One region of the Sphingopyxis selenitireducens genome, then DNA from elsewhere that is predicted to be linked to it. Evidence: riboswitches for the same ligand, from Rfam matches in the RefSeq annotation. Region 1 holds a riboswitch; each other region holds the start of a gene.

Evidence for each region. A riboswitch is a leader RNA that binds a small molecule or an ion and turns the genes downstream of it on or off. The one in region 1 is predicted to bind cobalamin.
Region 2: linked by a shared signal. The riboswitch ahead of ACSYDV_RS11880 (TonB-dependent receptor plug domain-containing protein) and the one ahead of metE (5-methyltetrahydropteroyltriglutamate--homocysteine S-methyltransferase) in region 1 are both predicted to bind cobalamin.
Region 3: linked by a shared signal. The riboswitch ahead of ACSYDV_RS11850 (TonB-dependent receptor plug domain-containing protein) and the one ahead of metE (5-methyltetrahydropteroyltriglutamate--homocysteine S-methyltransferase) in region 1 are both predicted to bind cobalamin.

Annotation. Positions count from the first base shown of each region.
Region 1 covers NZ_JBPULG010000002.1:96,479-106,343, reverse strand. Annotated here, with positions in the region: gene ACSYDV_RS06445 (adenosylmethionine--8-amino-7-oxononanoate transaminase) at 1-1,017, shown strand, start outside; gene ACSYDV_RS06440 (hypothetical protein) at 1,068-1,382, shown strand; gene ACSYDV_RS06435 (hypothetical protein) at 1,501-1,908, shown strand; gene ACSYDV_RS06430 (YceI family protein) at 2,008-2,652, shown strand; gene ACSYDV_RS06425 (rhodanese-like domain-containing protein) at 2,772-3,266, shown strand; gene ACSYDV_RS06420 (hypothetical protein) at 3,345-3,725, shown strand; gene leuA (2-isopropylmalate synthase) at 3,973-5,637, shown strand; gene ACSYDV_RS06410 (hypothetical protein) at 5,779-6,105, shown strand; gene ACSYDV_RS06405 (hypothetical protein) at 6,114-6,323, shown strand; cobalamin riboswitch at 6,380-6,582, shown strand; gene metE (5-methyltetrahydropteroyltriglutamate--homocysteine S-methyltransferase) at 6,699-9,026, shown strand; gene ACSYDV_RS06395 (acyl-CoA thioesterase) at 9,016-9,420, shown strand; gene ACSYDV_RS06390 (hypothetical protein) at 9,579-9,865, shown strand, end outside.
Region 2 covers NZ_JBPULG010000003.1:393,360-403,224, forward strand. Annotated here, with positions in the region: gene ACSYDV_RS11870 (ABC transporter substrate-binding protein) at 1-81, opposite strand, end outside; gene cobO (cob(I)yrinic acid a,c-diamide adenosyltransferase) at 84-692, opposite strand; gene ACSYDV_RS11880 (TonB-dependent receptor plug domain-containing protein) at 751-2,685, opposite strand; cobalamin riboswitch at 2,867-3,094, opposite strand; gene ACSYDV_RS11885 (TonB-dependent receptor plug domain-containing protein) at 3,183-5,933, opposite strand; gene ACSYDV_RS11890 (isoaspartyl peptidase/L-asparaginase) at 6,129-8,069, shown strand; gene ACSYDV_RS11895 (Lrp/AsnC family transcriptional regulator) at 8,057-8,515, shown strand; gene ACSYDV_RS11900 (hypothetical protein) at 8,602-9,018, shown strand; gene ACSYDV_RS11905 (TolC family protein) at 9,074-9,865, shown strand, end outside.
Region 3 covers NZ_JBPULG010000003.1:382,091-391,955, reverse strand. Annotated here, with positions in the region: gene ACSYDV_RS11865 (FecCD family ABC transporter permease) at 1-365, shown strand, start outside; gene ACSYDV_RS11860 (ABC transporter ATP-binding protein) at 359-1,135, shown strand; gene ACSYDV_RS11855 (phytanoyl-CoA dioxygenase family protein) at 1,132-1,824, shown strand; cobalamin riboswitch at 1,882-2,071, shown strand; gene ACSYDV_RS11850 (TonB-dependent receptor plug domain-containing protein) at 2,216-4,171, shown strand; gene ACSYDV_RS11845 (hypothetical protein) at 4,171-4,719, shown strand; gene ACSYDV_RS11840 (DUF1636 domain-containing protein) at 4,721-5,128, shown strand; gene cobT (nicotinate-nucleotide--dimethylbenzimidazole phosphoribosyltransferase) at 5,125-6,141, shown strand; gene ACSYDV_RS11830 (histidine phosphatase family protein) at 6,138-6,707, shown strand; gene ACSYDV_RS11825 (adenosylcobinamide-GDP ribazoletransferase) at 6,718-7,437, shown strand; gene ACSYDV_RS11820 (threonine-phosphate decarboxylase) at 7,434-8,408, shown strand; gene cbiB (adenosylcobinamide-phosphate synthase CbiB) at 8,401-9,333, shown strand; gene ACSYDV_RS11810 (cobyric acid synthase) at 9,321-9,865, shown strand, end outside.

The DNA.
Region 1 (9,865 bases):
GCTGCCGAACTCATCCGCATCACCCCCGACCCGCTTACCCGCGTCTTTTTTTCGGATTCAGGTTCAACCAGCGTCGAGGTCGCGCTCAAAATGGCGCTCGGCTACTGGTATAACATCGGCGAGCCGCGCAGCCGCATTCTCGTCCTCGAACATAGCTATCACGGCGATACGATCGGCACGATGTCGGTCGGCGAGCGCGGCGTCTACAACCGCGCCTGGCAGCCCCTGCTCTTCGACGTCAACACCATCCCCTTCCCGCACGAAGGCCGCGAACAGGAAACACTCGACGCGCTCGAAGCCGCTTGCGCAAGCCAAGAAACGGGCAGCGCGCCCGCCGCCTTCATCGTCGAACCCTTGATCCTCGGCGCGGGCGGCATGCTCATCTATCCCGCATGGGTGCTCGCCGAAATGCGCGCCATCTGCGCGCGCCACAATGTCCTCTTCATCGCCGACGAAGTGATGACCGGCTGGGGCCGAACCGGCACCCGCTTTGCGTGCGATCAGGCGGGCGTCATCCCCGATATCGTCTGCCTGTCGAAGGGCCTGACCGGCGGCGCGCTGCCGCTCGCGGTGACGCTGTGCATCGAACCGATCTTCGAAGCGCATTTCTCCACCGACCGCAGCAAAACCTTCTATCATTCGTCCAGCTACACCGCGAACCCGATCGCCTGCGCCGCCGCCAACGCAAATCTCGCCATCTGGCGCGACGAGCCGGTTCAGCAGCGCATCGACGCGCTCGCGGTCGCGCAAGGCGCGCACCTGTCGATGCTCGCTCACGACCCGCGCGTCGCCAATGCCCGCCGCCTCGGCACCATCGCGGCCTTCGATATCCAGGTCCCCGACGGCGGCTATCTCTCGAACCTCGCGCCGCGCCTCATCGCCTTCTATCGCGATCGCGGCGTCCTGCTGCGTCCGCTCGGCAACACCGTCTATGTCATGCCGCCCTATTGCATCGCGCCCGATGAACTGGCGCAGGTCTGGAATTCCATCGCAGCCTCGCTTGACGTGCCGGGCTGATATCCGGATACACCGGATATCCCCCTAACTCCTTCCCGGAGAATGAAATAATGCAAAAGCCCGGCCTGTTTCTCGCGCTGCTTCTGATGCTCTTTCCCCTCGGCAGCGCCGAAGCGCGCAAAAAAGAGGAACCGGTCGACACCTATGAACGCCCGACCGACTGGGTGCCGCTCACCCAGTCGATGACCGACCTTCTCAATGCAGGGTGGCGGATCATCGGGTTCAACGATTATCAGACGGAGATGTTCTCCGACAATTTCTCCTCCTATACCTTCACGCTGTCGAACGGCGGCAAATATGTCATTTGCTTTATCGTCAGTCCGGCGATGAACGATGCCAAGTCGAAATGCCGCGCCCTGAACTGAACCGCGGGCGCCCCATCGCCGCCATCGCACAGGGCGGCAGGCGCAGTTCGGCTTAGGTTCATCTCGGCGCGCTAGCGTGGCATGCAGGGGATGGTCGCAAAGGGAATGCCTGATTGCAATGACGAAGCCTGCCCTCCTCCTCCCCCTGATTGCCACGCTCATCTTCGCAGCGCCCGCGCATGCGTTCGACCAAAGCCTCGCGCAAACCGCCACGCCGCCGCAGAAAACCTCGATTCTCTACACCTATGGCGACGAACCCTGCCCCGCACCGGTGGGGGACGAGATCATCGTCTGCGCGCAGCAACCCGAAAGCGAACGCTACCGCGTCCCCAAGGATTTGCGTGAGGAGCTGAAGGACGACGCACCCGTCGGCGGCGGTTCATGGGCCTCGGCGGTCGAGGGTTATGACAATGTCGCTCGCGCCACTCGCCCCAACAGCTGCTCGCCCGTCGGCAGCTATGGCTTCACCGGCTGCACCTCGGCGATGCTGCGCCAATGGTTCGAGGAACGCCGCGCCGCCGACTGAAGCGACCGCCGCGAAACGCAGCGTTTCGATGCCGTGCGATTGACGCCGGCCCCTCCTGTCGCTTAGCCTTTGGCCTCCCCCGAAACAGGAGCCTTCCACATGCGCCGCATTCTTCCCATTGCCGCCGTCGCGCTCGCCGTCGTCGCCGTCCCCGCCGTCATCGCGCAGGCCCCCTCGGGCGTCCCCGGCGCGCCCGACAAAACGCGCGTCACCGCCGGCACCTACGCCGCCGATGCCGGACACACGATGGTCGTCTGGGAAGTCGATCATTTCGGCTTCAGCAAATATTCGGGCATCTTCGGCGACGTCACCGGCACCCTCGTCATCGACCCCGCCAATCCTGCCGCGTCAAAGGTCGATGTGACGATCCCGGTGTCGAAGGTCACGACCGCCAGCGCCGGCCTCACCGACCATCTGCTGCGCGCGGGCAAGGACGGCGGCAAGGCCGATTTCTTCGGCCCCGCGCCCGCTGACGCCAAATTCGTCTCGACCCGCGTCGTCCTCGACGATGACGGCGACGAAGCCAAGGTCACCGGCAACCTCACCCTCAATGGCGTGACCCGCCCGGTCACGCTCGACGTCGATTTCCACGGCGCGGGCGCCAATCCGTTCAACAAGAAAGCCACCATCGGCTTCAACGCGGAAACCAAAATCCGTCGCAGCGATTTTGGCGTCAATTACGGCATCCCGGTGGTCAGCGATATCGTCGAACTCGAAATCCACGCCGCGTTCGAAAAGCAGTAAGCGCGCCGGCCCGCCCCCGCCCCTCCCGCTCATGGGAAGGCGCGGGGGCGGGCCACTCCGCATTCATCGCGCATCCAGCAACCCGCGCCTAACCTCCCGTCATTCAAGGGAGGATCATCATGCGCAAAACCCTGCTACTCGCTCTCGCCCTGTCGCTCCCGGCAGCGCCCGCATTCGCGCAGAGCAATCCGCAAATCGACTATCCGGCTTTCCAGGCGCTCACCGCCAGCGTCGCGCCAGAACGCGCCACGCGCCTCCTCCCTTTCGACGCCTTCAAGGCCGAGGCGGCCAAACCCGAAACCCTCCTCCTCGACGCGCGCTCAAAGGACGCCTTTGCGCGCGGCCATATCGCGGGCGCGGTCAACCTGCCGCTGACCGATTTCACCGCCGACAGCCTCGCCGCGGTGATCGGCGTCAACCCGGACCGCCCCATCCTCATCTATTGCAACAATAATTTCCGTAACAACGCCGCGCCCGTGCCGATGAAATCGGCCGCGCTCGCGCTCAACATCCAGACCTTCATCAACCTCGTCGGCTATGGCTACCCCAATGTCCGCGAACTCGCCGACGTGATCGACTTCAACGATCCCGCAGTGGGGTGGGTGAAAAACTGACCGCGCGCCAATCTGTCACACGACTCCGCTAGACAGGCGTCCGGGCCAGTCCCCGGCCCTGACAGGGAGTTCCGTGTGATGAGCGAACTGGTACGCGAAATTATCGAAGTGAACGCCTTTATCGGCGGCGACGAAGAACATGCCCTGCTGACCGTCGAGGCAGAGGGCATTGCCTCCACCGCGGGCTGGACGAGCGTCCTGCTCGACCCCCACGTCTATATCAACCCGCCCGCCGACGGTGTGCAGGACTTCGATCTCGTCGGCGATCGCCCGGCCGGTGGCAGCGCCGACACGCCGACCACAGTCGAGGCCGCGTGGGAAGGCCCGCTCGAGGATTGGGTCATCGGCATCCGCGTCCACGCGATCGCCAATATGATCGAGGATGAAATCTTCACCCCCTGGGAGGAAGAGGACGACGACGAAGACGACGCGGACGCGCCGGAAAGCAAGGCCGCCTGACAGCCTGCCAGCGCCATCTCCGCCTTCGCGGAGGTGGCGCAGCGCAGCCCTCCGCGCAATTTTCCTGTGTTGCCCCTTGCCAAACACGACATTTTCATGTCAGAGCGTGGCCATGCGCCACAACGGGCTCCTACTTCTGCGACTTACACGCCCTTGGGCGTGACGATAACGCTGCGCCCACGGTGGCGCGCGATCGCCCAAGGGTAACTCGACCAAAACCACCCTTTCGCAGAAGAACCAAAAGACCATGACCATGCTCCGCGACCCTTCGGTCAAATATCGCCCCTTTCCGCAGGTTCCCTTGACGAACCGCGAATGGCCCGGCCGCGTCACGACCAAGGCGCCGATCTGGCTTTCCACCGACATGCGCGACGGCAATCAGGCGCTGATCGACCCGATGGACGCCGAGAAAAAGGCGCGCTTCTTCGACCTGCTCTGCCGCGTCGGTCTGAAAGAAATCGAAGTCGGCTTCCCCAGCGCGGGCGCGACCGAGTTCGATTTCATCTCCGGCCTCGTCCAGAACGGCCGCATCCCCGACGATGTCACCGTGCAGGTGCTGACCCAGAGCCGCGCCGACCTCATCCGCACCAGCTTCGACAGCCTCGCGGGCGCAAAGACCGCGATCGTCCACCTCTACAACGCGGTCAGCCCCGCGTGGCGCAAGATCGTCTTCGGCATGGACATGCCCGAAATCAAACAGATCGCGATCGACGGCGCCAAGCAGCTGCGCGACAATGCCGCGCGCCTGCCGCAGACCAACTGGCGCTTCGAATACAGCCCCGAAACCTTCTCGACCGCCGAAATCGATTTCTCGATCGAGGTGTGTGAAGCGGTCATGGAAGTGCTGCAACCGACCGCCGAAAATCCGATCATCCTCAACCTCCCCGCGACGGTCGAGGCCTCGACGGCGAATATCTACGCAGACCAGATCGAATATTTCGCCAAGAATCTGCCGAACCGCGACCGCGCGCTGATCAGCCTGCACACCCACAACGACCGCGGCACCGGCGTCGCGGCGGCCGAACTCGGCCTGCTCGCGGGCGCCGACCGCGTCGAGGGTTGCCTGTTCGGCAATGGCGAGCGCACCGGCAACACCTGCCTCGTCACCATCGCGCTCAACATGTACACGCAGGGCGTCGACCCCGAACTGGATTTCTCGAATATCGACGAGGTCATCCAGACGGTCGAATATTGCAACCAGCTCCCCGTCCACCCGCGCCACCCCTATGGCGGCGAACTGGTCTATACCGCCTTTTCGGGCAGCCATCAGGACGCGATCAAAAAGGGCTTCGCCGCACGCGAACGCCAGAATGACGAGACATGGGAAGTCCCTTACCTCCCCATCGATCCCGCCGACCTCGGCCGCAGCTATGAAGCGGTGATCCGCGTCAACAGCCAGTCGGGCAAGGGCGGCGTCGCCTGGGTCCTCGAACAGGACAAGGGTCTGAAACTGCCCAAGAAAATGCAGGCGAGCTTCAGCCACGTTGTACAGGCGCTGGCCGACGAGACCAGCCGCGAACTCGGCGCCGAGGATATCTGGGGCGCCTTCGAGGGTAAGTATCTCGCCACGACTGGCAAGCGTTTCCAGCTCGTCGACTGGTCCGAAACCCACAGCGGTCCCGACCGCATCTTCGCCGGCAAGCTCATGATCGACGGCACCCCGCGCACCGTCAGCGGCCGCGGCAACGGCCTGATGAGCAGCGTCATCGCCGCGCTCAGCGAAAGCGGCGGCCCGGTGATGGACATCATCGACTATAGCGAACACGCCATCGGTCAGGGCAGCACCGTGCAAGCCGCCGCCTATGTCGAATGCCGCACGGCGGATGGAAAAAGCCTGTTCGGCTGTGGGCTGGATACCGACGTCGCGACCGCGAGTGTGCGGGCGATTCTTTCCGCCGCCAACGGCGCGTAAACCAATCGATCCCGGGCGGCGGGTGCTTACAATCCGCCTCCGGGACCCCATATACAGACTATCGCGGCACGCATTCTCGTAAGCCGCCGCGACCGAGAGACAGGCTGTGCTCCCGCTTACGCAAGAGGAGCCGCGCCGCCTATGAATTCCGAGACTCACCCTGAGCCCCAATCCGGTACAGAGACCGCCGCCCCCGCAAGGACGCGCTCGAACGGCTTTGTCCGCAAGGCCCGCACCCCGCTCCCCCGCGACGATGCGCGGCGCCAAGGCAATATCAGCCAGCTCGCCTGGCTGACCCTCGGCGGAACTAAAACCGAAAGCGGCCCCCAAAACGCGATCGGCTTCCTCAACACCGAGAACCCCGCACTCGGCGGCCGCCCGCTCGCCATCGCGACCGCGAGCGACGAAGGCTATGCCCGGGTTGCCGCCGCCATCCGCGCCCAAGCCGCCGCGCCGGTCACGCCATGACCCGCGCGATGAACGTTACGCTGCCCGAAAGCGACGTCACCAAATCCTGCAAGACCGCGGGCGTCGCAATCAGCGCGATCGAGCCCCTCCCGTCGGGCGGCACCCGCCTCGTCTGCGTCACCCTCGACGACGCCGACAAGATGCGCAAGCGCTTGAAAAAGAACCTGATCGACGGCGCTGTCACCCGCTACCGATTCTACCGCCCACCGAGCGTATAAGTAAGGCGCATATAAAGATTTCTTTATGTGCGCCTTGACTTCCAATCTGCGCCGCCTATTCTCCAAACTGTCGAGGTTCTCCACATCGCTTGCGCGGTGTGGAGCTAAGACGGGAAGCCGGTTCAAAACCGGCGCTGCCCCCGCAACTGTAAGCGGTGAGCGGTGGTCGATACGTGTCACTGGTTCGCAAGGAACCGGGAAGGCCAGACCCCCGCGCTGATCCGTGAGCCAGGAGACCTGCCTCGTCAGATAACGTCCTCCGGCGGGGTGTCCGGTCAGGCCGCATGCTTGACTGCGCCCGATCCTTGCTTTGCGGGCGTGGACCCTTGCGTGTCCGTCTGTCCGGCCCTTGCCCCCTTGCAAGGTGTTTGAAACATGACTGTCAGCGTCGCCACCCTCGGCTTTCCCCGCATCGGCCTTCGCCGCGAGCTCAAGCATGCGCTCGAAAGCTATTGGTCGGGCAAGACCAGCCTCGCCGATCTCCAGATCGCGGCATCGGGCCTTCGCGCCCTCAATTGGGCGCGGCAAAAGGCGCTCGGCGCCGACATCCTCCCCTCGAACGACTTCTCGCTCTATGACCATGTTCTCGACACCAGCTCGCTGATCGGCGCGATCCCCCCGCGCTACGACTGGGCGGGCGAGACGGTCGATCCGGACCTCTATTTCGCCATGGCGCGCGGGGTTCAGGATGACCCGGCGGGACCGGCCGCCTGCGGCCACACCCACGACACCACCGCGCAGGAAATGACAAAATGGTTCGACACCAATTATCATTTCATGGTCCCCGAACTCACCGCAGGGCAGATCTTCAGGATCGCCTCGACCAAGATTTTCGACGAGTTTGAGGAAGCCAAAGCGCTCGGTTACACCACCCGCCCCGTCCTCCTCGGCCCCGTCAGCTATCTGATGCTCGCCAAGGGCAAGGCGGTCGAACCGCTCGCGCTCTTGCCGCAGCTTCTCGATATCTATGCCGAAATCCTCGCGCGCCTTGCCAAGGCCGGTGCCGAATGGGTCCAGATCGACGAGCCCTGCCTCGTCCTCGACCTCAGCGCCGAACAGCGCACCGCGTTCGAGCGCGCCTACGCCCGCCTCGCCACTCGCGGTCCGAAACTCATGCTCACCACTTACTTCGGCGGCCTCGGCGACAATCTCGATCTCGTCGCCGACCTCCCCGTCCACGGGCTCCACCTCGACCTCGTCCGCGCCCCGGGTCAGCTCGAACCCGCGCTCGAAAAACTCCAGCCGCACGTCCTGCTCTCGCTCGGCGTCATCGACGGCCGCAACATCTGGCGCGCCAATCTGCCCGACCTTTACTGGCGCCTCAAGGAACTGGCGGGCACGCGCGACTTCATCCTCGCCCCCTCCTGCTCCTTGCTCCACACCCCCGTCGACCTCGCGCTCGAAACCTCGCTCGACCCAGAAATCGCACAATGGCTGAGCTTTGCGGTGCAAAAGATCGAGGAACTCGCCGCGCTCGCCAAAGCGCTGAACGAAGGCGAAGACGCGAGCTTCGCCGCCTTCTCGGCCTCACGCATCGCCGCGGTCGCCCGCCGGACCTCACCGAAAATCCATAACCCCGCCGTCGCCGCCCGCCTCGCCGCCCTCGACGAAAGCGCCACCAAACGCACCGCGCCCTTCGCCGCCCGCCGCGAGGCCCAGCAAAAGCGCCTCGCCCTTCCCGCCTTCCCGACCACCACGATCGGCAGCTTCCCGCAGACCCACGAGGTCCGCAAGGCGCGCGCCGCGCATATCAGGGGGGAAATCGACGATGCCGCCTATGACCGCTATCTGAAGGTCGAAACCCGTGCCGCGGTCAAATGGCAGGAGGAGATCGGCCTCGACGTCCTCGTCCACGGCGAGTTCGAGCGCAACGACATGGTGCAATATTTCGGCGAGCAGCTCGCGGGCTTCGCCTTCACCCGCGCCGGCTGGGTGCAAAGCTATGGCTCGCGCTGCGTCCGCCCGCCCATCCTCTACGGCGACGTCTCGCGCCCCGCGCCGATGACCGTGGACTGGTGGCGCTATGCGCAGGACCAGACCGACCGCCCGATGAAGGGCATGCTCACCGGCCCCGTCACCATCCTCAACTGGTCCTTCGTCCGCGACGACCAGCCGCGCGAGACCAGCTGCCGCCAGATCGCGCTCGCGATCCGCGACGAGGTGCAGGATCTGGAGGCGGCCGGCGCCGCGATCATCCAGATCGACGAAGCGGCGCTGCGCGAAGGCCTGCCGCTTCGTCGCTCGGAGTGGCGGCAGCATTATCTCGACTGGGCCGTCGAAAGCTTCCGCATCACATCGTCGGGCGTCCGCGACGACACCCAGATTCACACCCATATGTGCTATTCGGAGTTCAACGACATCATCCGCGCGATCGGCGCGATGGACGCCGACGTCATCTCGATCGAGACCGCAAGGTCGCAGATGGAGTTGCTCGACGCCTTCGCCAGCTACGCCTATCCGAACGAGGTCGGCCCCGGCGTGTACGACATCCACAGCCCGCGCATCCCGGCCGAACGTGAGATGACCGACCTCCTCACCCTTGCCGGCAAACATGTCCCGCCGGGGCAAATCTGGGTGAACCCCGATTGCGGGCTCAAGACGCGCAAATGGGACGAGGTGCGCCCGGCCCTGACAGCGATGGTCGCGGCCGCACAGGCGATGCGCACCAAAGCCCGGATCAAGGAGGCCTATGATGCCAACTAAGGCCAGTGCGCCCACGGGCATGCCCGACGGACAGCCCGCCGTCCGCGTCACCGCCATGCCCGCCAACGCCAATGTCTATGGCGACATCTTCGGCGGCTGGCTGATGGCACAAATGGACCTTGCCGCCTCGTCGGTGGCCTCGCGCCACGCACGCGGCCGCGCGGTGACGATCTCGGTCGAAGGGATGACCTTCCACCGCCCCGTCTTCGTCGGCGACGAGGTGTCCGTATTCGGGCGCCTCGTCAAAGTCGGCCGCACCTCGATGCATGTCGAGGTCGAGGCCTGGGCGCGCGACCGTCACGCTGATGAGGATAATAAGGTCACGCAGGCGGTGTTCATCTTCGTCGCGGTGGGACCGGACAGGCGGCCAAGGGCGGTAAAAAGCCTGACCTAGCCCCATCGCCCGGGACCCTCCACCCCTTGCCATTCCCGCTTCGGCTGGAATGGCAAGGAACGGGGCGCCAGCCTTATCTTCGCAGTGACGGGCATCACAGAGATGATATAGAAGCCGCTGATAAGGCTTTGATTTCACCTTCAAGGAGCTCGGTTTCGATGCGAAACACCTATCTCGCCCTCGGCGCGCTGATCCTGTCCGGCCTTTCCCACCCGGCCGCGGCGCAGCTGCCCCCGGAATTGCTCGGCGGCGACAGCGGCGGCGATCCCTCGAAAGGCCTGCACAGCGAGCCATTCTACAAGGGGGCCGAGGGGTTTTGGGTGCAGATGCGCAAACCCGCAAATGACGGCCTTCGCTGCTCGGTGAATTTCATCACGACCAACGGACTGTTCGCCATCCACGGTCCCTGGGATGCCGAAATGGCTAAAAAGGGCGTCGGCATGAT
Region 2 (9,865 bases), on a different contig from region 1:
GGCCGACGGTTGCGAGGTGGCGGCCCATAATGCCCCCGCGCCGCCCAGCAGCAGCGTCGCCGCCAGCAGGCCGGCGCGCATCGTCAAAATTCTATCCCCGCCTGCGCTTTGACATTTTGCTCGCGGAACGGATGCTTGACCTGCGTCATTTCGGTGACGAGGTCAGCGGCGTCGATCAGCGACTGCGGTGCATTGCGGCCGGTGATGATGACATGCGTCATTTCGGGTTTGACGGCGAGCGCTTCCAGCACCTCTTCGGTCGGCAGATAGTCGTAACGCAGCACGATGTTCAGCTCGTCGGCGATGACCATCTGGTATGACGGATCGGCGATCATCCGCTTGACCTCGTCCCATGCGGTACGCGCGACGGCAATATCGCGCGCGCGGTCCTGCGTGTCCCAGGTAAAGCCTTCGCCCATCGGCTTGAACTCGATCAGCTCGGGGAAGCGGTCGAACACGGCCTTTTCGCCGGTCTCCATCGCGCCTTTCACAAATTGCACGACGCCGACCTTCATCCCGTGACCGATCCCGCGCACCGCCATGCCGAGCGCGGCCGAGGTCTTGCCCTTGCCGGGGCCCGTGTGGACGATGATCAGACCTTTTTCGATCGTCTTGGTCGCGACCTTCTTGGCCTGTGCGGCCTGAATTTTTTTCATCTTCGCATTATGTTCGGCGTCGGTACGCGTCTTCATGCGATGTCTCCCGTCCGTGCGGGGCGGCCCGGCGCAAAGGCCGGGACGCCGCGATGCATCAGAAGTTCAGGCGGACGCCGCCATAAGCGGCGCGGCCGGCTGCGACGAAGCTGAAGACTTCCTCATAATCTTCGGCCAGCAGATTCTCGACCCGGCCAAAGAGCGAGAAATTGTCCGAGATCTTATATTCGGCACCCAGGTTGACGAGGACATAGTCCCTCATCGCTACCGTCACCGGCGCATAGGTCGGATCGGTATAGGCGGTGTCGGTCGTCCGGCCGTTGTAACGGATGGTCAGCGTGCCCGCGAAGCGCTGGTCGGCGCTCGACACCGTCGTGTTGAGGCTGGCGATATGCTTGGGACGACGCACTTCAGCGACGCCATTTTCTTTGGACTTGAGCCAGGTATAGGCGAGGTCGAAGCGGAGCTGGGGGATGGGCTGGGCGCTGGCGAACGCCTCGATCCCGTGCTGCTTGCTGTCGGTGGTGCGGTTCGCCGGGGTCGCGACATAATTGGGCGCCGGATAGTCGGTGAAAATCTCGTCGGTCAGCTTCGCATCGAAATAGGTCGCGCCGATCGTCGCCCAGTCATTGGCGCCAACGCTTTGCTCGATTCCGGCTTCCCAGCCCTTCGACTGTTCCGGGTTCAGGTTCGGATTGCCGATATATTTGCCGTCCATATAGCCATAGAGTTCGAAAAAGCCCGGGTTCTTAACCCCGGTGCCATAGGCGGCACGGACGCGGGTGCCGGTCGGCAGGCGATAGCTGCCCTGAACGCGCCAGGTCGTCGCATCGTCGAAACGGTTATTGTCGTCGTGGCGGATCGACGCGCCGAACGACAGATCGCCCGCGGTCAGCTCATATTGGCCGACGAGGCCCAGATTGTCGGCCTGCTTTTCACCCTGAAAAGCACCGGGGGTCAGCGTCCGGAACGTCTCGCGCTCAACATCGACCGCACCGGTCAGTCGGTGCGCGATCGCATCGGTGCCGAAGCTGAAGCTCGAGGTGAAGCTGCCCTTGTAGCGCCGTCCCTTATTGCCATAATCGAAGCCGAAAGGGCTGTAGCCCTTGCGCGTCGTGTCGGCGAATTGTCCCGACAGCGTGTTGATCCAGCGCCCGTCGAGCGCGCTAAATTGCGCCGAGAGCAGGCCGTAGAAACCCTCGCTGGTATAATAGACCCCGGGGCTGTCGACGGTGTAGCCGAACAGCGGGCTGGCGGTATTAAATTCGCTGTTGTTCGTGTCGGCGTTGATATGATTATAGCGCAGGACGGCAGAGAGCTTGAAGGCCTCGCTCGGCGACCAGTTCAGCTTGGCGCTGGCGCCGATGCTGTCGGATCCGACATCGCGGCTGCCGCCGCGTGCGGTGGCATAGCCGTCGGTGCCATAATAGGTACCGGTGACGGCATAATCGAAATTCCCGCTCGCTCCGGCGGCGCGTGCGGCGCCGCTGATCGTGCCGAAGGATCCGCCTTCGATCCGCGCGCTATATCCGGGGGCCTCGCGGCCCGACAGGGTGATATAATTGATCACCCCGCCGATCGCGTCCGAACCATAAAGCGACGATTGCTGACCGCGCAGCACTTCGATGCGCGCGGCGGGGTCGGCGGCCATCGTCGCGAAATCAAATTCGCCCTGATAGGGATCGGCGGCTTCAATGCCGTCGGTCAGGACGAGGACATGGTTGCTCTCGCTGCCGCGTATGCGAACCTGCGTCTGGCCGCCGATCGCGCCGATGCGGGTGATCGCGACGCCGGGGACGTCGCGCAGGACGTCCGAAATGATACGCGTCTGGCGTTGCAACAGCGCGTTGGTGTCGATCACCGTCGCCGAGGCGCCGAGTTCGCTTGCGCGCACGCCTTCGCCCGATCGCGAGGCGGTGACGATGATCTCGTCGCCGGGCCTGGCCGCGTTCGTGCTGTCGGCCGACTGGGCAAAGGCGGGTGTCGCCGCAGTCAGTGCGAGCAAGGAAATGGTGGTCGTCAATTTCAACATGGGAGTCCCCCACACGCCGGCAACGAGGGCGGGAGCCTGTCGATGCACCGGGGGCGATCGACCAGTGCACGGGCTGCGGGCGGGCGCAATGCGCCCACGTCCCCTGCACCGAAGCGGCTCCAGCCGCTTGGTCGTCGCTCGACGGAATACTCCGTGCCGTGGCCTTTCCCTGGGCCCAGGCATTGAGCGACCCACGCCGGCAGGTCTCCTGGCTCGCGGGTCAGGGCTTGATGCACGCCTTCCCAGGTTGCCCCAGTGGCTGTCCCTGACCGTAAAGGCCGGGACGGTGCATCGCGCTCACCGCTTACAGTTGCAGGGACAGCCGCGGAATCGAGGGCTCTCCATTGGATAGCCTTCTCACCGCGTTCCCATATTAAGCCCTTCCGGGCACCGGCGCGATCATGTGGGGGCCGAAACCCTCACGCCGCCGCCCATAGCGCAGCGGCGCATTTGCGCAAGCCCCCGGCCGTTATAGGGCCGGGGGGAGGCGGGGGCGATCAGAGCGCCGAACCGCCCAGCTTGTACGTCAGCTGCATGAAGACGCTGCGGCCGATGCTGTCGAACCAGCTGGTGTTGTAGTAGGGATAGCCCGACCAGGTCGGATCCTTCACCGGATTGGTATCGAACAGATTCCGGATCGTGAGCGACCCGCGCATATGATCGGTGAAATCATATTGCAGCGAAGCGTTGAACAAGGTGCTCGCCTTGATAAAGGCATCCTCGTCATAATTGGGCAGCTTGCCAAGGCGGGTGCCCGATACGGTCAGTTGCAGGCCGTCGGCCGCCCAGCTGATGCTGGCGTTCGACTTATCGCGCGGGAGATAGAAGCCGCTGTCGGCCGCCAGCTTATTCTCGACCGGATCGCCCGTATATTGCAGATAGCTGTGCTTGAGTACGTGGCTGTGCGCGAGTGACAGGGTGAAATCGCCGATGCCGGTGGGCAGCGTGCCGCGGAAAGCGACGTCGATGCCGCTGGTCTTTTCGCGCGCGACGTTGATCGGGTTGATCGCGATCGAGTCGATCTGATTCACCAGCGCCCCGCTGGCGAAACGCTTAACGCGGGCGAGCGCCGCCACACAAGTCGGGGAGGTCGGGTCGAGCGTTATATTTCCATCGCGGTCGGGTCGGCAATCGGCCTCGTCGCGGACGAGGTCGCCCGCGCGCAGGTCGTTGACCTGATTGTCGAGCGACACGCGGAAATAATCGACCGACAGGCTGATCCGGTTGGTCGGCGAAAAGACAAAGCCTGCGGTCAACGTCTTGCCGGTTTCCGCCTTCAGGTCGCGGTTGCCGCTGCGCTGCGCGACGATATCGACGTCATAGGCGTCGCAGTCGCTGAGGCCTGCGGCGGGGTCGTCCTGACGACAGGCATAATAATCGATGACGCTGCTTTCGACATTGCCCGGACCCGTGAACAGGTAGTGGAGGTCGGGTGCGCGGAATGCGGTGCCATAGGCAGCGCGGAACAAGAGGCTGTCGGCAGGCCGTACTTCGAGGCCTCCATTATAGGTGAATTTCCCGACTTTGCGTCCGGCATAGCCGAAACGGTCGTAACGACCGGCGCCGGTCACGGTCACGAAATCGAGAACGGGAACGCGCACCTCGCCGCCAATCGCGCCGTGGCTGCGTTTGCCCGAGCCGTCGCTGTCTTTCCAGCTGTAATAATAGTCCGTGAGCGCGAGCGGATCGGGGCGGAGATCATAGCCCTGCTTGCCATATTCGGCGACCAGCGCGATCCCGACCGGACCGGCGGGCAGGGTGAACAATTCGCCGTTGGTCAGCGTCGCCTGTGCGTTGCTGGTCCAACTATAAGGGCGATAAACGGTATCGGCCGAGATGCTTTCATATTCGGCGCGCGTCAGCTGCCGATAGAGATTCTCCGGATTGGCGTTGAAGGCCGGATAACCCCGATCGCCGGTGCCGTCCTGTTCGCCGAGGAAAAAGGCCTTCGCCTTGCTGTTGATGATCTGCGGCCAGCGCACGACCGACTGGTAACGGCTGTAGTTGAACGACGCTTCGTAATTCCAGGCATTGCCGAAATTGCCGCGGATGCCGGGCGTGATGCTGTATGTCGTCTGCTTGCTGCGCTGCATCTCGAACCCGCCGGTTTCTTCCGGCGTGAACTGGCGTCCCCAATCCTCGATCTGGTCGGTGAATCGGTTGAAGAAATAATTGTCGGCGCTGCTCGACGATTGTTCGAAGGCCCAGCTTGTGACGTCGTACATCAGACGAACCTTGCTGATTCCCAACTGGCCATCGACGAACAGCTTGGCATTGTCCGACAGCTCGAACGAGGCGGTGGCGAAGCTGTTGAAGCCCTTGCGGCCCGAAATGATCGTCCCGTAAGCTACCGATTCCTTGCTACCGCAGTAATCGCCATAGCCCGGCCGGTTGAACAGCCTGACCGACCCGTTGTTGAGGTTCGACAGCGCTTCGCACGTCCCGTCTTCGGGGGTGATATAGTCATCATAAAAGTCGGCGCGATAAAATGTCCGTCGTGCGGCCCTGCTCGATGCTACCGGGCTGTCATCGGTGCTGTCCTGAATGTTGCGCTGAAAGCCCCACAGTGGCCGCTGATCGAGATATTCGACGCCGCCGATGATGTTGAAGCGACCCGACGACCACCCGCCGGTCGCGGTGACGCGGTGCGACATGCCGCCGCCATGCTCGGTACGGCCGTGACGATAGTCGAGCGTGATGCCGTCGAGCTTTTCCTTCATCTTGAAATTGACGACGCCTGCGATCGCGTCGGAACCATAGATGGCCGATGCGGCGCCGCTCAGGATTTCAACCTTCTCGATCAGGCTGACCGGGATGTTGGAAATGTCGGTGAAGTTGCTGCGGCCGATATAGGGCAGCGGGAAATCGGCGATGCGGCGGCCGTTGATCAGCACCAGCGTGTGATTGGGGCCAAGGCCGCGCAGATCGACTTGCTGGGCGCCGGGGGTGAAGTCGGAACTGCTGCCCGATTGCGGGCTTTGCGTTTCGCCGCTGTTCTGGGTCATCGCCGCCAGCAGTTCGGGAACGCTGGTATAGCCATTGGCGCGGATCGTGTCGGCGTCGATCGTGGTGACGGGCGAAGGGCCCTGGTCGCGAATCGTGGGGATGCGCGACCCTGTGACGATGATTTCATCGCTTGCCGCCGCGTCGCTCGCCGCGTCCTGCGCCCAGACCGGCGCGACCATGGCCGGCAGGCAGACGCCCAATCCCAGCACGATGCGCAACGAATGTTGACCCAGACCCTTCATGACATGCCCCTTTTGCTCTTTGCGGCGCGACTCAAGCCGCGCCCACACAATCCCGTTTCATCCCGCCTTCACCAGAAAGCGCCGATAATTTCAATCAATATGACATTATGTGAAATCATATTGTCTTTGACTGTGCATATTATGTAACATCCTGCGTTCAGTCTATCGGGCAGTCTATCGGGGCGGGAGAAGGAAATGTTGCGATTTATGATGCGGGCGATGGTGGTGCCGCTGCTTGCTGCGCTTGGCCTCGCGCTCGCACCGGTTGGGGCGAAGGAGGCCAAGCCGAAGGCATATGAGCATTATGTCTTCGGAAAGCTTGATACCCCCACCCCCGGCCCGGTGTCGGGGGGCCTGCTGTTGATGGGCGGCGGCGATCGCAATATCGACGCGATGAAGTGGTTCTTCGGCAAAGCCGGAAACGGCCATATCGTCGTGATCAGCGCGTCTTATGGCAAAGAGATCGGCCAGGAATTCTACAAGGATATCGGCGGTATCCAGTCGACCGAAATCTTTGTCTTTCACAGCCGCACGCAGGCGACGAACAAGAAAATCCTCGAACGTCTGCGCAAAGCGGACGGCATTTTCATCGCGGGCGGGGATCAGGCGCGTTACGTCCGATACTGGCGCGGGACGCCGGTGGGCGACATTCTCAATGCCCATGTCGCCGCAGGCAAACCGCTCGCCGGAACGAGCGCGGGCCTCGCGGTGCAGGGCGAAAAGCTTTACGGCGCGATGGACGATGGCAGCATCACCAGCGCCGAGGCGCTGGCCGATCCGCTGGGCCCCGCAAACACGATCGAGGGGGATTTCCTGCGTTTCGCGCTGCTCAAGGGCGTCGTCACCGACACGCATTTCAAGGAACGCGACCGGCTCGGCCGTCTCTTTGCCTTTGTCGCCAAGGCGCAGATCGGCCGCGCCGACGATGAACCGGCGATGATCGGACTCGGCGTCGATGAAAGCGCCGCATTGGCGGTCGAACCCGACGGGTCGGGTCGCATCTATGCCACCGAACCCGACGGCTATGCCTGGCTCGTCGACGGGGCCGGGCTGCGCGGCGTAACAGGTCGCGGTCCGCTCGACGCCCCGCGCATCCGTGTCAGCGGGGTGGGGCCGGGATCGGTCATCCATCTGCCATCGGGCCGGATCGACGCGCCGGTGTTCGTCCGCGACTATGCGGTACGTGCGGGCGAGGTGGTGGAGGTTCCGCGATGGTCGCTCGCAATCCATGGCGGGGCGGGGGTGATCGAACGCGGTTCGCTGTCGCCCGCCAAGGAAAAGGCATATCGCGCCGGGCTCGACGAAGCGCTGCGCGCGGGCGCGGCGGTGCTCGACAAGGGCGGCGCGTCGCTCGATGCCGTCGCTGCGGCGGTCCGGGTGCTGGAGGATAATCCGCTGTTCAACGCCGGGCGCGGCGCGGTGTTCACCGCCGAGGGCAAGAATGAACTCGACGCCGCGATCATGGACGGCAAGACACTGAAAGCCGGCGCGGTCGCGGGCATCACCCGCACCCGCCACCCGATCGACCTCGCACGTGCGGTGATGGACAAAAGCCCGCACGTCATGCTCGCCGGTCCGGGCGCCGACCGCTTCTCGGTCGAACGCGGCCTTGAACAGGTGGACCCCAGCTGGTTCCGCACCGAGGAGCGCTGGCAGGGCCTTCTGGGCTGGCGCGAAAAGCAGACGGCGGCGATCGATCCGACCCATTTGTTCGGCACCGTCGGTGCGGTCGCGATCGACGCCGACGGCAATCTGGCCGCAGCGACCTCGACAGGCGGAATGACCGGCAAGCGTTGGGGCCGGATCGGCGATTCACCGATCATCGGTGCGGGCACATACGCCAAGAACGGCCAATGCGCGGTATCGGCGACGGGGTCGGGTGAATATTTCATCCGCGAAAGCGCGGCGCGGCAGGTTTGTGATCGCGTCGCGTGGAAGGGCGAAAGCCTGAAGGATGCGGCGCAGGCGACGATCATGGCGGTTGGCGCGATTGGTGGCGACGGCGGGCTGATCGCCATGGGTCCCGATGGCCGCCCGGCCTTTGCGATCAATGATCTGGGCATGTATCGTGGCCGGATGACCGCCGGAGGGGCCGCCGAAACCGCGATCTTCGCCGATGAAAAATGGCCGGACTGATGCCGCAATCGGGGGTCACGCTCGACGAAGTCGACGAGCGCCTGCTCACCCTGTTGCGCGATGATGCCCGCCAGACGATCGCCCAGCTCGCCAAGGAACTCGGCATTTCGCGCGGGCAGATTTATGCGCGCCTCGCGCGGCTGGAGGAGGCGCATGTCGTCGCGGGCTATACCGTCCGGCTGGGCAGCGCGTTCACGGCGAGCCGGGTCCGTGCGCATATGATGATCAAGACATTGCCGCGCTATCATCGCGAAGTCGAACAGGCGCTGGCACAGCTTCCGCTGGTTCAGGCGATCCATGCGATCAGCGGCGAAAATGATATTATCGCGATGCTGGAGGCCGAGGATGGCGCCCAGCTAAACGAGCTGATCGACGAGATTGGCTTGCTCGACGGGGTCGAGCGCACGACGACGTCGGTCATATTGGCGACCAAGGTCGAACGATGATGCAGCGTCGTTTCAGCGCTTGACCCTGTAGCTGCTACAGCGTGCATAAGCTGGCCCGACTCGAATGCGATCGACGGGGATTTTCGATGCTTGGCCGTTTTGACATGGATGCGGGAAAGGCGATGCGATTGTCGTCGGGCGCCGCGCATGTTAGGTGGCGGCCCATGTCGGCGTTTCTGGTCCGTATTGTCCTCGCATTCTCGCTGTTGTTCGGCAGCGTGGCCGTTCCGGCGCTGGCGCAGGCGGAGCCGGGGCACCATGCGCTGGAAATGATCGACATCGATTGCAGCCTGATCGAGGCGCAAGAGTTGGACGGCGAAACCGTCCCGGACGGTGAGCCTGCGCTCCACATCGATCATCATCATTGCTCGGCCTGTATCGAACTCGACGCGGCTTCGCAGGCGCGCGACAGGCCCGTTCCCGATGGCCTGTTCTTCCGTCAGCGCACGGCGGTTCTCGCATCGCGCGCGACCGCGCCGCCGACCCAGCCTCCTTCAGCCTGATCCTTGCTTCGCGCGGGCCTTCGCCCGCGTCGTCACGCATTGATCAGGAGCATTTATGTTGAAATCATTGGGCCCCCTGCTGCTGGCAGGGGCGCTGACCATGACGGGGAGTCCGGCATTTGCGGAACCCGTCACGCTGGCCGACGCACTCACGCGCGGACAGGATGTGTCGCCGCGGATCGCCAAGGCGCGCGCCGAAGTGAAGGCCGCCGAAGGGCGCGCCTTGCAGGCGGGCGTCCGGCCGAACCCGGAATTGTCCGTCGACGTTGAAAATTTCAGCGGCAGCGGACCCTATCGCAGCTTTGGCCAGACCGAGACCAGTGTCGCGGTGTCGCAGCAGTTTGAACTGGGTGGCAAGCGGCGGGCGCGAAAGGCGGTCGCTGCGGCTGAGCGCGATTTTGCCGAGCTCGCGTTGCGGCGTGCCGAGGCGGATCTTGCCTATGACATCGGGGTTGCGCATGCCGAATTGCGTGCGGCCGATGACCGGGCGGGGTTGGCGCAAAGCGTCTTTGCGCGCGCCACCGAATTGGCACGGATCGCCGAAACGCTCGTCGATGTTGGCCGCGATCCGCCGCTGACCAAATTGCGCGCCGATGCGCTGCTCGCCGAGGCGAACGCCGAACGGCTGCGCGCCGCTGGGCAGCTTTTGTCGACGCGTCAACGGCTGGCCTTGCTGATCGGCAGCGACGATCCGGACCTGTCGGCGGTGGCGCAGGATGTCCCGGCGCCGCCCACGCTGGCGACCGATGCGCAGAGCCTCGACGAACGGCTGGCCTCGGCCGAGCGCGATGCGGCGTCGGCGCGGATCCGTCTGGCGCAGGCGGAGGGTGTTCCGGATGTCACCGCA
Region 3 (9,865 bases), on a different contig from region 1:
CCCGCGCGCTCGATGCGCTGACCTTGGGGGAAGATGCCGCGCAGGCGATGGGGGTCAACCTTCGCGCCACGCGTCTGCGCCTGCTGATCGGCACCGCGATCGGGGTCGGCGGCGCGGTCGCGGTGTCGGGGTCGATCGGCTTCATCGGGCTGATCGTCCCGCACCTCATCCGCCCGCTCACCGACCGCAGTCCCTCTGCGATCCTCCTGCCCTCGGCGATCGGCGGTGCAGCACTGCTCACAATCGCCGATCTGGGCGTGCGGATCATCCCGACGACGAACGAGCTGAAACTCGGCGTCGTCACCGCCTTCCTCGGGGTTCCCGTCTTCCTGATCCATCTGATGCGGGAGAAAAGGCTGTGGTAATGCTGACCCTCGAAAATGTCGGCGTCCAGCTCGGCCGTCGCAGCGTCGTGCAGGGCGTCGATGCCGCCTTCACGCCCGGCACGCTAACCGGCATCGTCGGCCCCAATGGCGCGGGCAAGTCGACACTGGCGCGCGCGATGCTCGCGCTCGTCCCCGCGACCGGTCGCATATCGATCGACGGCGACGCGGTCGCCGCGATGCCGCGCGCCGATCTTGCGCGGCGCATCGCCTATCTGCCGCAGGGGCAGACTTTGCACTGGCCGCTGACCGTAGAGCGCCTCGTCGGGCTCGGCCGCCTGCCGCATCTTGCGCCGATGTCGAAGATTTCGGACGCCGACGCTGCGGCGATCGAGCGCGCAATGATCCGCGCCGATGTCCAAGGGCTGCGCACGCGCATCGCGACCGAATTGTCAGGGGGCGAGCGCGCCCGTGTGCTGTTTGCGCGCGCGCTGGCGGTCGAAGCCCCCGGGCTGATCGCCGACGAACCGCTCGCCAGCCTCGACCCCGGCCACCAGATCGACGTGATGGACTTGATGCGCGCCGAGGCCGATGCGGGGGCGCTGGTGATCGCGGTGCTCCACGACCTGACGATGGCGGCGCGCTATTGCGACCGATTGCTGCTGATCGACGACGGACGGATCGTCGCCGACGGCACCCCGCACGAGGTGCTGACCCCCGAATTGCTCCGCACCGTTTATGGCATCGATGCACGCGTCGAAAGCGGCGGCGACTGGCCCACCGTCACCACTTTCGGGCGCGCACGGCCTTGAGCCCCGAAGCGCTTTACGCCGAACAGGGCTATGCCGCCCTGCCCCTGTTCGATCCCGAACTGATCTTGGCAGCGCAGGCCGATATTGCCGAGCATATCAACCGGCTGTCGTGCGCGATGTATCTGCCCTTCGAGCGCAGCTGCCCCGAGGCGCCGCTTGCGACCCGGCTCGACCGCATTTTCGAAACCGATCGCAGCCAGGCCAATCTGCTGCGCGTCGGCATCTGTACCGACGCGCATCGCGGCCCGCGCTTGCAGGACATCGCCAATGATCCGCGATTGATCGAGGCCGCCACCCGCCTCGGCGGCCGCAGCCTGTCGGGAACGGTGGTCCGCGTTCGCGCGAGCATCGCGAGCTTTCCCGAGCATCGCCACGCCTGGCACTCGGACGTCGCGCGCGACGACGGGACCGCATGCGGCAAAGTGTGGGTCACGGCGTGGATTCCGCTGAGCGACGCGGGACCCGAGCGCGGCGGGCTGGAAATCATCCCCGGGCGCCGCGCCATGCCGATGGCCGAACAAACCGACCATGGCTATGAAATCCCCGAAGAGCGGATCGCCGGTCTGCCGCGCATCCAGCCTGAATGCCCGGCGGGAAGCGCCTTGTTCCTCGATCGCTTTACCCCGCATCGCACCCTTGCGACGACCGACGCGCGCTTTGCCTTGGTCGTCTGGATGAAGGCCGCCTGATCGGACGCCAAAATCTTATTGCAATGCAGCAATTGACCGATGCCGATCATTCGATGTAACGCGCCGCCAGCGACAGGTTCCCCGAAAGGGGATTGAAAGGGAACGGGGACAAAACCCCGGCTGCCCCTGCAACTGTGAGCGGTGAGTCATCGGGCCATATGCCATTGGAACCAACAGGTTCTGAGAAGGCGGTCCGAACCGGCGTCGACCCGCAAGCCAGGAGACCTGCCCGTCGCCGTCGTCTTTCGCGCGGACAGGGTGTGCCGGGCGGACGGGGGTAAACCCGAGCGACGACAAGTCTGGCCGCGTGTTCACGCGGGCCGATGTCGTGCGCCCTTTCGGCACCCGCATCGCCCCCGCGCGTGCACAACGCCCTGTCGATGGGGTTGTTATGTTCAAGTCAATTTGCCTTCTTTCCGTCTCCTTTGCCGCCGTTGCGGCATCGTCCACGTCCTTCGCCCAGCAAGTGCCGACGGCCCATGCCGTCGCGGCTGACGGCGACAGCATCATCGTCACCGCCACCCGTGCGCCGCTGACGCTCGACGAAATTCCCGCGTCGATCACCGCGCTCGACAAGGCCGCGATCGACCGGTCGCAGGATATTGGCGTCACCGAATTGCTGCTGCGCACGCCGGGGATCAGCTTTGCCCGCAATGGCGGTTATGGCACCTCGACTTCGCTGCGAATCCGCGGCGCCGAGTCCGACCACACCGTTGTGGTGATCGACGGAGTGAAGCTCAACGATCCGTCGTCGACCAGCGGCGGTTTCAATTTCACCAACTTGCTCGTCGGCGACATTGACCGGATCGAAGTGCTGCGCGGACCGCAGTCGATCCTGTGGGGCAGCCAGGCGATCGGCGGCGTCGTCAATATCGTGACGGCGACGCCACAAAAGTCGATCGAAGGCAGTTTCGACATTGAAGCCGGATCGCGCGACACGGTCAGCGCGCGCGCCGCGGTCGGCGGCCGCACCGGTCCCTTGAGCTGGCGCCTCGGCGGCCAGACCTTCACCACCGACGGCATTTCGTCGCATGCGGCGTCGTTCGGCGGCAAGGAACGCGACGGCTATCGCAACCGCAACGTATCGGGCCGCGTCGAACTGGAACTCGCACAAAATATCAGCGCCGAGGTGCGCGGCTATTATGCGAGCGGACGGGTCGAATTTGACGGATTCAACGCCGACAGCGCCGATTATGGACTAAACAAGGAATTCGTCGGCTATGCGGGGCTCAATATCGCCCTCGCCGACGGACGTTTCCGCAATCGCTTCGCTTACGCCTATACCGACACCAACCGCGACAATTTCAACCCGACCCGCGCGCGGCCGCAAAGCTTTGACGCCGAAGGGCGCAACAAGCGCTGGGAATATCAGGGCAGCTTCGCGGTTAGCGACAGCATCTCGGCGACCTTCGGGGCCGAGAATGAACGATCGGACTTCAAGAGCCGCTCGCCTGCGGCCTCGCTCGCGACCCCCTTGCCGTCCTTCGCGGTCGGCAAGGCCGAAATCACTAGCGTCTATGGCCAGCTCAGCGTCGAGCCGATCGACGGGATGACGCTTAATGGCGGCGTGCGCTATGATGACCATGACCGTTTTGGCGGCCAGACTTTGTTCGCGGCGGGCGGGGTTTGGAAGCTGGCGACGGGAACGGTACTGCGCGCGAGCTATGGCGAGGGGTTCAAGGCTCCTTCGCTGTTTCAGCAGTTTAGCGAATATGGGAATGTCGCACTTGACCCCGAAGAGGCGCACGGCTGGGAAGCGGGCATCGAGCAGCATCTTTTCGATCGCAAACTGGTCGTCGGAGCAACCTGGTTCGATCGTAAGACGACGAACCAGATCATCTATAACAATTGCGCATCGGGCACGACCAATCCGATGTGCTTCGTCCCCGGCGACCCGACGACCCGTCGCGGCGGATATTATTCGAACGTCGCGCGCAGCGCTGCGCACGGGATCGAGGCCGCCGCCGCGCTCACCCTCGGCGGTTTCAAGCTCGACGGCAATTATAGCTGGGTCGTGTCCGAGGATCGCTCGCCCGGCGCCAACTTCGGCAAATGGCTGCCGCGCCGGCCGCGCGACACCGCCAATGCTTCGGCCAGCTATGATTTCGACTTCGGCCTCGGCCTCGGCGCAGCGGTGCGCTGGTCAGGGAAGAGCTTCGACAATGCGACCAATGCGATCCGGCTCGACGATTATACGCTGGTCGACCTCCGCGCCGAATATGCGCTGTCCGACAGCGTCAAATTCTTCGCCCGCGCCGAAAATATCTTCGACGAGGAATATATGACGACATATCGCTATGGCTCGCTCGGCCGCAGCATCTATGCCGGCATTCGGGGCCGCTTCTGATGGCCGCGCTGTCGAACCGGGGTGCGTCAGCGCTGTGGGTATCGCTGCTGACCGCGGCGAGCACCGTGACGACGCTGGCGCTCGCCTGCGCGACCCCCTTCCCCGCGCTTGCGGCGCTCGCGGCGGTGCATATGCGCCGCCGCGACGGCATCGCGCTGATTCTGCTCGCATGGGCGGCAAGTCAGGCGGTGGGGTTTCTCCTGCTCGGCTACCCGCGCGACGGCAGCACGCTTGGCTGGGGCGCGGGGCTTGGCACCGCAGCGGTCGGATCGGCGCTCGCGGGCTATGCAGTGCTTCGCGCGCTCGACTATAAGTCGGTGGCGGCGCGAATGGCGACCGCATATGCGGCGGGCTTCACCGCGTTCAAGGGGATCATCCTGCTGTGGGCGCTCGTCCTTGGCGGGCTCCATACCGCGATGGCACCCGATCTGCTGGTCGAGCAATTCCTGCGCAACGGTGCGATCCTGATCGGGCTTTACGCCCTCTATCGCGCGCTGGTCGCGGTCGGCGTTCCCACGCCGCCGCGCCCGGCGACGGCCGCCGCATGACATGCTGACCCCGGTCGATCCCGGTCCGGCGGTGGTGGCGTGCAACACCTGCCGCTATAGCAAAGAGGCACGCGATGATGCGAACGGCGTTCGCGGCGGCGCGCGCCTCGCCGCCGCCCTGCGGCGCGTCAAGGCGAGCGACCCGCGCTACGCCGGGGTCGCGGTGCAGGAAATGGCCTGCCTGTTCGCATGTCAGGATTTTTGCACCATCCATCTGCGCGCGCCCGACAAGGTCGGCTATGTTTTGGGGCGTTTCGACGGCAATGACGACGACGCGCGCGCCATTCTCGACTATGCGGTCCATTATGCGGCGAGCGAGCATGGCCGCGTGCCCTTTTCGCAATGGCCCGAAGCTGTCAAAGGCCATTTCATCACCCGCACACCACCTCCGGGATTTGTCGCCGAATGACGATTTTTGCTTCCGCCGCCGCATTTGAAGCCGCCCTCGCCGATTTGCGCGCGCGCGATCGTCAGGCCGAGGACGCCGCGCGTGAGCGGCAAGCGATGTTGACCAAGCCCGCCGGATCGCTGGGACGGCTGGAGGATATCGCGATCTTCTTTGCAGGCTGGCAGGGCAAGGCGCGGCCGCGCATCGCAAGCGCGCGCGCCGCCATTTTTGCGGGCAATCATGGCGTGACCATCCACGGCGTCAGCGCCTTTCCCGCCAGCGTTACCGCGCAGATGGTCGGCAATTTCGAAGCCGGCGGCGCGGCGATCAACGCGCTGGCGGGCGCCGCCGGCATGGAGCTGAAGATCGTCGCGCTCGACCTCGATCGCCCGACCGCCGATTTTACGGTCGCACCGGCGATGAGCGAAAGCGAATGCCTTGATGCGCTCAACGCCGGAGCCGACGCGGTCGTCGATAATCTTGACCTGCTGGCCGTGGGCGAAATGGGGATCGGCAATTCGACCGCCGCCGCCGCGCTCTGCGCGCGCAGCTTCGGCGGCGGCGCGGCGCCATGGGTTGGACCCGGCACCGGAGTCGACCGCGACGGGATTGCGCGCAAGACCGAGGTCGTCGCGCGCGCGATCGCCTTCCACGCCGATGCACCATATTCTGCATTCGAAACGCTCCGACGCGTCGGGGGGCGTGAGATTGCCGCGATCGCGGGTGCGGTGGTCCGCGCCCGGCAGCTGGGCGTGCCAGTGGTCCTCGACGGCTTCATCAGCTGCTCTGCCGTCGCGCCGCTCGCCGCCGACAATGTCGCGATCACCGATCATTGCATCGCGGGTCATTGCTCGGCCGAACCCGGCCACGCCGGACTGCTGGAAAAGCTGGGCCTGTCGCCGCTTCTCGCGCTGGGCATGCGGCTCGGCGAAGGCAGCGGCGCGGCGGTGGCGACCGGCGTCATCCGGGCCGCACTCGCCGCGCACGACCAGATGGCGACCTTTGCCGAAGCCCAGGTTTCGGCGTCGCTGTGAGCGGCTTTGCGCTCCACCTGCTGCGCCACGGGGCGCTCGAACAGCCAGGGTTGATGATGGGCCGCACCGATGGCGCACCGACCCCCGCCGGGATCGCGGCCTGCGTCGCGCAGACGAGCGACCTTCGCATCGAACGGCTCATCACCTCCGACCTCCAGCGCGCGCAGAGGGCAGGCGCGGCGATCGGCGATGCGCTTGGCCGGCCGCTGACCATCGATCCGCGCTGGCGCGAGCTTGATTTCGGCGAATGGGACGGCAAGGCCAGCGCCGAGATCGATCCTGATACGCTCGGCGCCTTTTGGGACGATCCCGACGCCAACCCCCCGCCCGGCGGCGAACGCTGGTCGGCGCTCGTCGGCCGCGTGTCGGCGGCGATCACCGAGCTGGCGCCGCAAACCACGCTGGTCGTCACCCACGGTGGCGCCATGCGCGCGGCGCTGCACGCGTTCTGCGGCTTCGACCAACGCCAGATATGGGCGTTCGACCTGCCCTATGCCGCGCGGCTGACGCTTCAGGTCTGGCCCAGTGAAAAGCCCAGCGCGCAAATTATCGGCCTCGCCGGATGAAAGGGCTGCAATGAAAGGCCTGGTCGTCGCGATCCAGTTCCTGACCCGGCTGCCGACGCCGCGCCTGGCCGTTTCGGGTGCCGAATTCGCGGCGTCGATGCGCTGGTTCCCCGCCGTCGGCCTGATCGTCGGCGCCATCGTCGCGGCGGGCGGCTGGGCGGGGGCGCATCTCGACGCGTGGACCGGCGCTCTCATGGCACTGCTGCTGTGGGTGGCGGTCACCGGCGCGCTGCACCTCGACGGATTGGGCGACATCGCCGATGCGAGCGGCGCGGCGCACAAGGATCGCGAACGCATGCTGGCGGCGATGTCCGACCCGCATGTCGGCAGCTTTGCGGTCGTCACGATCGCGCTGCAATTGATCGCCAAGCTGATACTCCTCCATGCACTCATTGCGGCGCAGGCCTTTGCCGCGATCGCGCTGATTCCCTTTGCCGCGCGGATCGGGCCGCTGCTCTGGTCGCGCTGGCTTCCCGACCTGCATTCGGGGCTGGGGTCGCGTTTTCGCGGGATCGTGCGTCCGATCGACTTTGGGATCTGGACCGCCGCGCTGATCGCCGCGGCCTTTGCATCGCCTTCGCTGCTCGCGGCCCCGCTCATTCTGGCCGGCTGGGGTGGGTGGCTGAAGCGCAAGATCGGCGGCATTTCGGGCGACGGCCATGGCGCGGGGATTGAAGTCAGCGAAAGCATGCTGCTGGCAGCCGCACTGATCGCGATCCATCTGGCATGACCGGATCATGGACCTGGCACGGCGGCGGGCTCGACGCCGCAAAGCGCCATTTCGGCGGCACCGACTGGATCGACCTGTCGACAGGGATCAACCCCGATCCCTGGCCTGTGACCGACGATACCGCGATCGACTGGCAGCGCCTGCCCGACACGGACGCGCTTCGCCATTTGGAAGAAATTGCAGCCCTGTTCTTTGGCGTCGCTCCGGAATATGTCTGCGCGGTTCCGGGCACCGAGATCGGCCTGCGCCTGACGGGTTCGCTGGTCGGCGGCGAGGCACGCTATATCGCCCCCAGCTATCGCACCCATGGCGAGATGATCGCCGATGCGGCCGCGATCGACCCGGTGGCCACCGAACATCATGACGGCACGCTGATCCTTGCCAATCCCAACAACCCCGACGGCCGCCTGATCGAGCCCGAGCTGCTGCACGACCTGCTCGACCGGCGCTCGTCCGAAAGCTGGCTGCTTGTCGACGAAGCCTTTGCCGACCCCGATCCGACGATCAGCCTCGCGGGACTGGTCAGCGACGCGCGCAATCTGGTCATTTTTCGCTCGTTCGGGAAATTCTTCGGCCTCGCCGGGGTTCGGCTCGGCTTCGTCCTTGGCCCGCCCTCGATCCTCGATCCGCTGCGCCACCTGCTCGGCGCCTGGCCGCTGTCGGCCGCCGCGGTGGCGATCGGGACCGCGGCTTATCAGGATGCGGCGTGGATCGCCGGGGCTCGCCGCCGCCTGCCCGAGCAAGCCGCTGCGCTCGACGCGATCCTGACGGGCGCGGGCCATCGCTCCATCGGCGAATGCCCTCTGTTTCGCCTGATCGAGGTCGACGACGCCGGGTCGCTGTTCGATCATCTGGCGAAGGCCGCGATCCTCACCCGCCCCTTTGCCGACCAGCCGCAATGGCTGCGTATCGGCCTGCCCTCGGACGAGGATGCAGCGGCGCGTCTCGCGACAGCACTCGCCCATGGCTGAACCCATCGCGCTGGCCGCGCTGGCCATCGACGCGGCGTTCGGCTGGCCGCAGTCGATCTATCGCCGAATCGGCCATCCGGTCGGGCTGTTCGCCCGCATCATCGATGGATGCGAAGCGCGATGGAACCGGCCCCAAGCCAGCTTTGCGGCCCGCCGCGCGCGGGGTATTTTGACGATAGCCCTGCTCATCCTGCTGGTCGCGGGCGGTGGCTGGGCGATCCAGTCGTGGCTCGTCACCCTTCCCTATGGCTGGCTGTTCGTCGCGATGCTCGCCTGGCCAGCCCTCGCCCAGCGCAGCCTCTATGACCATGTACGCGTCGTCGGTCAGGCACTCGATAGCGGCGACCTTGCCGCTGCGCGCACCGCCGTCGGCGCGATCGTCGGGCGCGATACCGCCGCATTGGACGAAGCCGGGGTCGCGCGTGCCGCGATCGAAAGCCTTGCCGAAAGCTTTTGCGACGGGATTGCCGCACCCTTGTTCTGGCTGCTCCTGCTCGGGCTTCCCGGCGTGTGGGCGTATAAGGCGATCAACACCGCCGACAGCCTGATCGGACACCGCGAGGAACGCTGGCGCGCCTTCGGCTGGGCAGCGGCACGGATCGACGATGCTGCGAACCTGCTTCCCGCGCGGCTGTCGGGCCTGCTGATCTGCCTCGCGGGGCGCGGCGGATGGCGGACGCTGTGGCGTGACGCGCGCAAACATGCATCGCCCAACGCCGGCTGGCCCGAAGCCGCGATGGCCGGCGCTTTGGGCGTTCGCCTCGCAGGCCCGATCGCCTATGACGGCGCGATGCACGACAAGCCATGGATCGGCGATGGCCGCGCGCAGGCCGATGCCGACGATATCGACCGCGCGCTGCGCATCTATCTGGGCGCCTGCCTGTTGCTGTGGCTGATCGCAGGAGGCGTGATATGGCTGCGCTGATGCTGCAGGGCACCGGGTCCGACGTCGGTAAGTCGGTGCTCGTCGCCGGGCTGTGCCGCGCGCTCGCCAATCGCGACCTGACCGTGCGCCCTTTCAAGCCGCAGAATATGTCGAACAACGCCGCAGTCACCAGCGACGGGGGCGAAATCGGGCGCGCGCAGGCGTTGCAAGCGATCGCGTGCCGCGTCGAGGCGCATAGCGACATGAACCCCGTGCTGCTGAAACCGCAGGCCGACCGCACATCGCAGCTGATCGTCCATGGCAAGGTGCGCGGCACGCTGGGTTCGGGCAATTTCCGCGAAGCGCGCGGTACGCTGATCGCCGAGGTGATGCAAAGCTATGACCGCCTGCGCGCAGCATGCGACATTGTCGTCGTCGAGGGCGCGGGGTCGCCCGCCGAAATCAACCTGCGCGCGGGCGATATCGCCAATATGGGCTTTGCGCGAGCCGCGAATGTCCCCGTCATCCTGATCGGCGATATCGACCGCGGCGGGGTGATCGCTTCGGTCGTCGGCACCCGCGCGGTGATCGA